Regions from separate parts of the Micrococcus sp. 63XJN7_6_ISO-PGPR-S23-444 genome, predicted to be linked through region 1. Evidence: predicted binding sites of a transcription regulator. Region 1 holds the regulator's gene; the other holds the start of a gene.
What was found. The regulator HrcA, encoded in region 1, represses chaperone genes, less so after heat shock. The targets are predictions, from matches to a motif close to TTNGCACTCGNNNNNNNCGAGTGCNAA.
Positions count from the first base shown of each region.

Region 2: groL (chaperonin GroEL) is a predicted target of HrcA. The motif match lies at 2,425-2,451, and genes of this name have one in related genera.

Region 1 covers NZ_CM176516.1:1,257,606-1,262,737, forward strand. Annotated here, with positions in the region: gene AC3RJ9_RS05830 (PhoH family protein) at 1-60, opposite strand, end outside; gene AC3RJ9_RS05835 (16S rRNA (uracil(1498)-N(3))-methyltransferase) at 137-898, opposite strand; gene dnaJ (molecular chaperone DnaJ) at 895-2,028, opposite strand; gene hrcA (heat-inducible transcriptional repressor HrcA) at 2,104-3,117, opposite strand; gene AC3RJ9_RS05850 (DUF3097 family protein) at 3,288-4,148, shown strand; gene AC3RJ9_RS05855 (DUF4870 domain-containing protein) at 4,243-4,662, shown strand; gene hemW (radical SAM family heme chaperone HemW) at 4,678-5,132, opposite strand, start outside.
Region 2 covers NZ_CM176516.1:376,180-381,311, forward strand. Annotated here, with positions in the region: gene AC3RJ9_RS01720 (threonine/serine exporter family protein) at 1-190, shown strand, start outside; gene AC3RJ9_RS01725 (uracil-DNA glycosylase) at 204-881, opposite strand; gene AC3RJ9_RS01730 (DUF3263 domain-containing protein) at 918-1,262, shown strand; gene AC3RJ9_RS01735 (LytR C-terminal domain-containing protein) at 1,266-2,264, shown strand; gene groL (chaperonin GroEL) at 2,585-4,216, shown strand; gene AC3RJ9_RS01745 (DUF4031 domain-containing protein) at 4,327-5,132, opposite strand, start outside.

The sequences.
Region 1 (5,132 bases):
CGCGACCCCCTCGTGCGCGGTGGCGGGCGGGGTCGGGGTCGTGGGGGGCACGGTCACGATGGGGCGGATCACCTCGGGGTCGTGGGGGCGGGACGTCCCGTCCAGTCTAGGCGTCGGCGCGTCGTCCTGCCGGGGCTCACCAGCGGCCGAGCCGGTGCTGGAGCACGGCGAGGGCGGCGGGGCCGGCCGTGGAGGCGCGCAGCACGTGCGGGCCGAGCCGCACCGGCACGGCCCCCGCGGCCACGCAGGCCTCGAGCTCGGCCGGGCCGATCCCGCCCTCGGGGCCCACGACGACGGCGATCTCGGCGGCCGCGGAGAGCCGCTCCGCGGGCACCGCGGACACCCCGTGCTCCGCGTCCTCGTGCAGCACGAGGACGAGCCGGCCGCCGTCGTCGTCCCGGACCAGCCCGGCGACCGCCGTCCCGGAGACGTGGTCCCGGACCGCGGGCACCCGGGCGCGACGCGCCTGCTTGGCGGCCGCGCGGGCCGTGTCCGCCCACTTCTGGCGGGCCTTGGCGGCCTTGGGACCCTTCCAGCGGACGATCGAGCGCTCGGCCTCCCAGGGCACCACGGCGTCCACGCCGAGCTCGACGGCGGCCTGGACCGCCATGAGATCCCGGTCGCCCTTGGCGAGGGCCTGGACGAGCACGAGCGCCGGGGTGGGCGCCGGCTCCTCCGCCACCGTGTCCAGCCGCACGGTCACCGCGTCCGGGGCGGCCGCGAGCACGGTGCCGTGGCCGAGCGTGCCCGACCCGTCGGCCAGGAGCACGGCCTCCCCGGGGGCCAGGCGCATGGCCGCGGCGGCGTGCCGGGCCTCGGTACCGCCGAAGACGACCTCCGCGCCCGCGCTCGCGCCGGCCAGGGCGCCCGGCTCGAGGTGGAACAGGGGGGCGGTCACAGGTTCCTCAGGTTCTCCCGCAGCCGGGCGAACATGCCCTTGGCCTGGGGCGCGCCGTGCACGACCTCCTCGCCGCGCACCTCGGCCAGGCGCTCCAGGAGCTGGCGCTGCTCGTCGTCCAGATCGGTGGGCGTGGTGACCACCACGTCCACCTTGAGGTCGCCGCGGCCCTGCCCGCGCAGGCGGCCGACGCCCAGGCCGTGGAGGACCTCGACGTGGCCGGACTGCACGCCCGGGTCCAGGCTGACGGACTGCTTGCCGTCCAGGGTGTCCAGCGTGACGGTGGTGCCCAGGGCCGCGGCGGCCATGGGGACGGTCACGGTGGTGGCCAGGTGGTCGCCCTCGCGGCGGAAGGTCTCGTCCGGGCGGACCGCGATCTCCACGTAGAGGTCCCCGTTCGGGCCGCCGCCCGGGCCGGCCTCGCCGCGGCCGGCGAGGTGGATGCGGGTGCCGTCGTCCACGCCCGCGGGGATGCGCAGGGTCAGCGGCGTCCGGGTGCGGACGCGGCCCTGCCCGTCGCACTCGTGGCAGGGCGTCGGGATGACGGTGCCGAACCCCTGGCAGGCGGGGCAGGCCTCGGTGGCCATGACGGTGCCCAGCAGCGACCGCACGGGGCGCTGGATCATGCCGTGGCCGTGGCAGGTCTGGCAGGTCTCCGGCTGGGTGCCGGGCTCGCAGCACGAGCCCTCGCACCGATCGCAGCGCACGGCCGTGTCCAGCTCGATCGTCTGCTCGCCGCCGAAGACGGCGTCGCGCAGGTCGATCCGCGCGGTCACCAGGGCGTCCTGGCCGCGGCGGGCGCGGCTGGCGGGGCCGCCGCGGCCGCCCTGGCCGGCGGCGTTCATGAAGGTCTCGAAGATGTCGGCGAAGCCCCCGAAGCCGCCCGCCCCGCCGAAGCCGCCCGGGAAGCCGGCCTGGCCGTTCTCGTTGCCCGTCGTGTCGTAGGCCCGGCGCCGGCCCTCGTCCGAGAGCACCTCGTAGGCGTGGGAGATGCGCTTGAACTGCTCGGCCGCCTCCGGGTCGGGGTTGACGTCCGGGTGGTGGGTGCGCGCGAGCTTGCGGTAGGCGCGGCGGATCTCCTCGGTGCTGGCGTCACGGCTGACGCCGAGCGTCTCGTAGTGGTCGGTCACGGTGGGGATTCCTCTCGGGGAGAGCGGGACGTGGGGCGATGCGGGACGGGGCCCGCCAGGACACGCGGAGGCGCGTCAGGTGGTCAGGATGCGGGAGAGATAGCGGGCGATCGCCCGGACGGCGGCCATGGTGCCCGGGTAGTCCATCCGGGTCGGACCGATGACGCCGACCTTCGCCACGGCGCCGGGGCCGTAGGCGGCCGCGACCACCGAGGTGTCCGCGAGCGATCCGGCGTTCTCGGAGCCGATCCGCACGGACACCCCGTGGGCGTCCTGCTCCATCTCCGTGAGCAGGCGCAGCAGCACCACCTGCTCCTCGAGCGCCTCCAGGATCGGCCCGATGGACGCGCCGAAGTCCCCCGGGGAGCGGGCCAGGTTGGCGGTGCCGGCCAGCACGATGCGGTCCTGCCGGCCGGCCTCGAGCAGGTCGTGGACGGCCGCGGCCACGAGGGCGGCGGACTGCCGGTGCTCCGGGCGGACCCGGGTGACGACGTCGTCCACCACGGTGGCCGCCTGCACCGGACCGAGCCCCAGCAGGGCGTCCAGCAGGAGGCCGCGGAGCACGGACAGCTCCGCCTCGTCGACCGGACGGTCCAGCACGGCGTGCCGCTGGTCCACCCGTCCCGTGGACAGGATGAGGACCACGAGCACGCGCGTGGGCGCGAGGGAGACCAGTTCGAGGTGGCGGATCGTGGAGCCGTCCTCGTGGGGGAACTGCGCGACGGCGACCTGCTGGGTCAGCTGGGCCAGGAGGCGCACCGTGGACTCCATCATGTGCTCGGTGTCCGTCTCCGGGTCCAGCAGGGTCCGCACGGCCCGGCGCTCGGCCGGGGACAGCGGCTTCACCTCGGAGAGGCGGTCGACGAACACGCGGTAGCCCTTGTCCGTGGGGACGCGCCCGGCGGAGGTGTGCGGGGCCACGATGAGGCCCTCCTCCTCGAGCGCAGCCATGTCGTTGCGCACGGTCGCGGAGGACACGCCCAGGGCGTGCCGTTCCACGAGCGCCTTGGAGCCCACGGGCTCGCGCAGCGCCACGTAGTCCTCCACGATCGCCTGGAGCACCTGCAGGCGGCGGGGCTGCTCCGACATCTCGGTCCTCCTCTGGTCCGTCGGGATCCGGGGCGACCCCGGAGGTGCCCCTGGCTGGCACTCCGGCGGGTCAAGTGCCAATGCTACCGTCCGACCCGGGGGACGACCCGACCGGCCCGCACGGCTTCGCTCACGGTGATCGCCCGCCCCCGTTGCTACCGTGCTCTCCCATGGACTGGAGCAGCTGGGGCCCCGCGGGCCACGACGACCTGACGCGCCGCCCCGCCCGGACCGTCCCCGATGTGCCCGCCACCCCCGGCACGGTGGTCGAGGACGTGGCCTCCGGGTTCACCGGGGCCGTGATCGGCATCGAGCGCTCCGGCGGCGTGCACGTGGTGGTCCTGGAGGACCGCCGCGGCGTGCGCCGCGGCTTCCCCCTCGGCGGCGGCTTCTGGATCGACGGCGAGCCCGTGACCCTGGTCCCCCCGACCGCCGCGGCCCCGGCGGCGCCGGCCCGCACCGCCTCCGGCTCGCGACGGGTCGAGGGGGCGCGGGCCCGCACCGCCCGCGCCTCTCGCATCTGGGTGGAGGGCGTGCACGACGCCGAGCTGGTGGAGAAGGTGTGGGGCGAGGACCTGCGCCTCGAGGGCATCGTCGTGGAGCCCCTGCACGGCGTGGACGACCTCGCCGGGGCGATCCGTGCGTTCGCCCCCGGTCCGCGGCGCCGGCTCGGGATCCTCGTGGACCATCTCGTCACCGGGTCCAAGGAGGAGCGCCTCGCGGCCGAGGCCATGCGCGTGCCGGGGGCCGCGGGCAACGTGCTCATCCTCGGTCACCCCTACGTGGACGTCTGGCAGGTCATCAAGCCCTCCGTCCTCGGCATCCCCGCGTGGCCCGTCGTGCCGAAGGGGCAGGACTGGAAGACGGGGATCCTGCGGGGACTGGGCTGGCCGCACGGGAGCAAGGAGGCCACGGGGCTGGGGTGGAAGCGGCTGCTCTCCCACGTCACCACGTACGCGGACCTCGAGCCGTCCCTGCTGGGCCGCGTGGAGGAGCTCATCGACTTCCTCACCGCCGCACCCGAGCACTGATCTCGGCGCAGCCCCCGCCCGCCCGCGCTATGCTGGCCCATGCCCTGCGCCCGGTCCCCGGCGCGCGGGTCCCGCGATCCAGGAGGAGCCCCTCGTGAACACCCGCGCGCAGCCCGACGCCGGCCGCACCGGCCACGGCCCGCCCGCCTGGCTCGTCTCGGCCGGCGGCCGCGGCGCCCCGCTCACGGCGAAGCAGGACCGTGACCGCGCGGCGCTGGCCCACCTCAGTCTGGCGTTCGGCGTGCTCGGCCCGCTGGTCGTGTGGCTGCTCTACCGCGACCGCGGCCCGTTCACCTCGCAGGAGTCGCGCGAGGCCCTGAACTTCTCCGGGCCGCCCACGCTCATCACGCTCCTGTTCTTCTTCCTGTCCCTGCTGCCGGTGGTCGGCCCGATCTTCGCGATCCTCGGCGCGCTCACGTGGGCCGCCATGGCGGTCTACGGCGTGATGGGCGCCTCGCACGTGTCCAAGGGCCGTCCGTTCCGGTACCCGTTCAACCTGCGCATCCTGCGCTGACCCGGGGCCGGCCGGTCAGAAGCCGGCCAGCGCCCGGACGATCGCGTCGTTGCGCAGCCGCCCCTCGAGCGTGGGGATGATGCGCCCGTCGACGGCGGCACGCCCGTCCAGCAGGCCCGCGGCGATGAGTTCGGCGATCGCCCCGCGGATCCGCGCGGCCTCCCCCGGCGTCTCCGAGACGAGCTCCGCGGTCGGGAGCCCGTCCACCGTGCGCACCGCGAGCATGATGCGCTCGAGTCGCCGCGCGTCGGCGTCGGGCCGCTCGCGGCCGACGGCGGGGGTGACCCCCGTGGCCAGCCGTTGCGCGTAGGCGGCGGGGTGCTTGGCGTTCCAGAACCGGACGCCGGCGAGGTGCGAGTGCGCTCCCGGGCCGATCCCCCACCAGTCCTGGTCCTCCCAGTACGCCACGTTGTGCCGCGCGCGGTGGACCCCGGAGCCCTGCGGGTCGCGCGCCCAGTTGGACACCTCGT
Region 2 (5,132 bases), 880 kb from region 1:
CCGGTCCGTCTACGGGTTCACCGTGGAGACCGGGGCCACGCTGCTGGGCGTCGAGGGACTGTTCAACGCCGCGGTCATCGTCGTGGCGATCGCGGCCGGCGTCGCCTTCGGCAACACCCTGGTCAAGCCGATCACCGACCGGATGGGCACGCTGCTGCCCACCGAACTCGTGATGCACCAGCGCCGCTGACCGGCGGCTCGGCTCAGTCGGGCAGGCGCCAGTCCACCGGCGCCGCGCCGGCCGCCTCGAGGAGCCGGTTCACCCGGCTGAAGGGCCGGGAGCCGAAGAACCCGCGGTGGGCGCTCAGGGGAGAGGGATGCGGGGACTCCACGACGCCGGCCCCCGCCGCCGCCAGCAGCGGCGCCATGCGCCGCGCGTCGGCTCCCCACAGCAGCCCCACGAGCGGGGTGCCGCGCGCGCAGAGGGCCCGCACCGCGGCCTCCGTGATCTGCTCCCAGCCGAGGCCGCGGTGGCTGCCGGGTGCGCCGGCCCGCACGCTGAGGGCGCGGTTCAGCAGCAGCACGCCCTGGTCCGTCCACGCGGAGAGGTCGCCGTGGGCGGGCGGGGTGATGCCGAGGTCGTCGTGCAGCTCCCGGTGGATGTTGGCCAGGGAGCGGGGCAGCGGCCGCACGTGGCGGTCCACCGCGAAGCTCAGGCCGATCGGATGGCCCGGCGTCGGGTAGGGGTCCTGGCCCAGCACGAGGACGCGGACGTCCGCGAACGGCTGACGGAACGCCCGCAGGATGTGCTCCGGCGCCGGCAGCACCTGCTCTCCGGCCGCCCGGCGGGCACGCAGGGCCTCGCCGACCTGCTCGAACGCGGCGGCCTGCGGGGCGAGGGCCGCCTCCCAGCCCGGATCCAGGGGCGCGATGAACTCCATGCCCCGAGAGTAGACCGGGTGGGTACAGTGGCCGCCATGTCCCACCCCACGCCCGTCTCGCCCGATCCGGCCCCGGACGAGGGTGCCCGCGCGCGGGCGCGACGGGACGAGCTGACGGACCTGGAGCGTGCGGTCCTGGACCTGGAGGCCGCCACCTGGCGGTACGGCGGGGCCAAGGACCACGCCGTCCGAGAGCGTCTGGGGCTGCCTCCGACCGCCTATTATCAGGTGTTGAACGGATTGCTGGACCGTGAGGCCGCCCTGGCCTACCGACCCCTGCTGGTCACGCGGCTGCTGCGCAAGCGCGGCACCCGCAGCCGGGCCCGGAGGGGACCCGCGGATCCGGCGCCGTCCACGCCCGCTTCCCGCCAGGAGAACTGACCCATGGCCTACCAGCCCGACCGCTTCGACGAGGTCCCCGAGTACACGGACCAGCGCGGCGCGCACCGCGAGTCCTTCGCCGCTGCCGGCGCGACCGCCGCGGGCGGGGGTCGCCGCCTGAGCCCGCTGCTCTGGGTGGCCGGCCTCGTCCTGCTCGCCGGCCTGTTCGTGGGCGTCGTCCTGCCGTGGCTCACCGGCGACCGCTCCGAGCCCGTCGCCGCCGAGAGCTCGACGACGGCCCCGGCGGTCGAGCCGTCGCCGTCGACGTCGACGTCGGCGTCGTCCGAGTCCTCCTCGGCGTCCTCCGCGTCGGCGTCGACTGCATCCGCGACCGAGTCCGCCACCCCGTCCGAGGACACGGCGGAGGCGTCCCGTTCCGCGGCTGCGGCCGCGGCTGAGTCCTCGCGGGTGGCGCAGGAGGCGGCCGCCGCAGAAGCCGCCGAGTCGTCCCGGGCCGCCGAGTCGTCCCGTGCCGCCGCGGAGGCCGCTGAGTCGTCCCGTGCCGCCGCCGAGGCACAGGCGGCGGAGGCCTCGCGTTCCGAGGCCGCCGCGCAGTCCGCAGAGGCGTCCCGGTCGGCGGCGGCCGTCCAGGCGGCGGAGTCCTCGCGCGCCGCCGCGTCCCGTTCGGCCGCCGCGGCGGAGGCCTCGCGCTCGCAGTCCGCGGCCGCGTCGAGCTCCCGTGCGGCCGCGCAGTCTGCGGCCGCGTCGAGCTCTCGTGCGGCCGCGCAGTCCGCGGCCGTGCGCGGCACCCACGTCACCGTGTACAACGCGACCCGCTCCCAGGGCCTCGCCGCCTCCTACGCGCAGCGGCTCACGAGCGCCGGCTACACCTCGGTGGACGCGAAGAACTGGAGCGGCTACGGCATCCAGTCCTCCACCGTCCTGTACAACGGCTCGGCCAACAAGGCCGCCGCCGAGGCGGTCGGCAAGGAGCTCGGCTTCCCGGTCATGCAGACCCCGAACCTGCAGGTGAACGGCGTCGCGGTGGTCGTCACCGGCTGACCCGCCCGCCGTGCGGCCGTGCCGGACGCGCACCCTTCCCGGCCCCCCGGCGGGGCGCCTCCCGAGGCGTTCTGCCGGGGGCCGTCCGCCGTCCGCGGAAGAGCGGGCTCCCGCACCGCGGACCCTTTGCACTCTCCCGGTGCGAGTGCTCATAATGGGGTTAGCACTCCGAAGGCGCGACTGCCAGCCGTACCCCGGTCGGTCCGGCGCCGTGGAGGAGGACCTGTCCACCGATGAGGCCCCCAGGGGCCGTCCGTCGCGGGCATCGGCGCGGGTCAGCCACCAGAAGTAGGAAGCCGACGTCCAGAAAGGACCTGCACATGGCCAAGACCATCGCATTCGACGAAGAGGCCCGCCGCGGCCTGGAGAAGGGCCTGAACACCCTGGCCGACGCCGTGAAGGTGACCCTCGGCCCCCGCGGCCGCAACGTGGTGCTGGAGAAGAAGTGGGGCGCCCCCACCATCACCAACGACGGCGTCTCCATCGCCAAGGAGATCGAGCTCGAGGACCCGTACGAGAAGATCGGCGCGGAGCTCGTCAAGGAGGTCGCCAAGAAGACCGACGACGTCGCCGGCGACGGCACCACCACCGCCACCGTGCTGGCCCAGGCGCTGGTCCGCGAGGGCCTGCGCAACGTGGCCGCGGGCGCCGACCCGCTGTCCCTGAAGCGCGGCATCGAGAAGGCCGTGGAGGCCGTCACCTCCGAGCTGCTCTCCGCCTCCCGCGAGATCGAGACCAAGGACCAGATCGCGGCCACCGCCTCGATCTCCGCCGCGGACAAGCAGATCGGCTCCCTCATCGCCGAGGCCCTGGACAAGGTCGGCAAGGAGGGCGTCATCACCGTCGAGGAGTCCAACACCTTCGGCCTCGAGCTCGAGCTCACCGAGGGCATGCGCTTCGACAAGGGCTACATCTCCGGTTACTTCGTGACCGACGCGGACCGCCAGGAGGCCGTCCTCGAGGATCCCTACATCCTCATCGTCAACTCGAAGATCTCCTCCGTGAAGGACATGGTGGCGATCCTCGAGAAGGTCATGCAGTCGGGCAAGCCGCTGCTGATCATCGCCGAAGACGTCGAGGGCGAGGCCCTGGCCACCCTCGTGGTCAACAAGATCCGCGGCACCTTCAAGTCCGTGGCCGTGAAGGCCCCGGGCTTCGGTGACCGCCGCAAGGCCATGCTCGCCGACATCGCCATCCTCACCGGCGGCCAGGTCATCTCCTCCGAGGTGGGCCTGTCCCTGGAGAACGCGACCCTCGACCTGCTGGGCACCGCCCGCAAGGTGGTCGTCACCAAGGACGAGACCACCATCGTGGAGGGTGGCGGCGACGCCGAGCAGATCGCCGGCCGCGTGGCCCAGATCCGCTCCGAGATCGAGAACACCGACTCGGACTACGATCGCGAGAAGCTGCAGGAGCGCCTCGCCAAGCTGGCCGGCGGCGTGGCCGTCATCAAGGCCGGCGCGGCCACCGAGGTGGAGCTCAAGGAGCGTAAGCACCGCATCGAGGACGCCGTGCGCAACGCCAAGGCCGCCGTGGAGGAGGGCATCGTCGCCGGCGGCGGCGTGGCCCTGATCCAGGCCGGCGCCAAGGCGTTCGGCGGCCTGCAGCTCGAGGGCGACGAGGCCACCGGCGCGAACATCGTGAAGGTCGCCATCGAGGCCCCGCTGAAGCAGATCGCCTTCAACGCCGGCCTGGAGCCCGGCGTCGTGGCGGACAAGGTCAAGACCCTCGACGACGGTCACGGCCTGAACGCCGCCACCGGCGAGTACGAGGACCTGCTGGCCGCCGGCATCAACGACCCGGTGAAGGTGACCCGCTCGGCCCTGCAGAACGCCGCGTCCATCGCGGGCCTGTTCCTGACCACCGAGGCCGTCGTCGCGGACAAGCCCGAGAAGGCCGCCGCCGGCGCCGAGGGCATGGACCCGATGGGCGGCATGGGCGGCATGATGTGATCAGCCGCTGAGCCGGCCCGGCCCGTTCGGGCGCCCAGCCAGCGAGGCCCGTCTCCCCGTCCGGGGAGGCGGGCCTCGCCGCGTCCGGGGCCGGCACCGGGGCGCCCCGCTCAGGCCGACAGCGCGGCTCGTTCCGCCGCCAGGTTGCGGCGGGCGGCGGCCTCCCACCGTGCTCGGCCGGGCGCGGTCCGATACAGCGGCCCGGCGTCCAGCAGGGCGTCCAGCACCGCGCCGCGACCGCGGGCCCAGTCCGCGTCGCACACGTGCGCGTAGTCCCGCCGCACCGCGGCCACGTAGCGGGCGTAGGCCTCGGGGGAGCGGCCGAGGACCTCGAGGTCCGCGTCCGAGAGCACCGCCCCGGCCGCGTCGTGCGGGGCGGGGTCGTGGGCGGCGGTGAGCAGCACGAGGCGTGCCACCTCGTCGACGACGTCGGCCGGCACGGCCAGCCGCGGATCGGTGAGCACGTCCCGGGCCAGGGCGGCCGAGTCCGCCTCGTCCTGGCCGGCGGGCGCGGTGGGGTCCCCGGCGTAGACGGCGTCGTGGAACCACGCGGCCAGGCGGACCGCACGCGGATCCGGCCCGGTCTCCGCCCCCGCCCGCTCGAGCAGGTCCACGGACTCGAGCACCGCGAGCAGGTGGGCCGGGTCGTGGTAGTGCCGATGCGGCTCCGCCCAGCGGGCCAGCAGGTCGCGTCCCGCCGTCGTCACCGCATCCGGGCTCGCCGCCGTGCCCTCGAACAGCCGCGCCCAGCGCCGGGCGAGGACGACGTCCCGCTTCTCGGCGCGGCTCCGGGCGGGCACGCGCAGCCCCGAGGCGGCGAGCCGACGCACCAGCTCCCGTCCGGTGACGGGCACCGCCCCGCGGGCCACGAGCTCGGCACGTCGGTGCGCGGGCACGTCGTAGTGGTCCCGGTCGA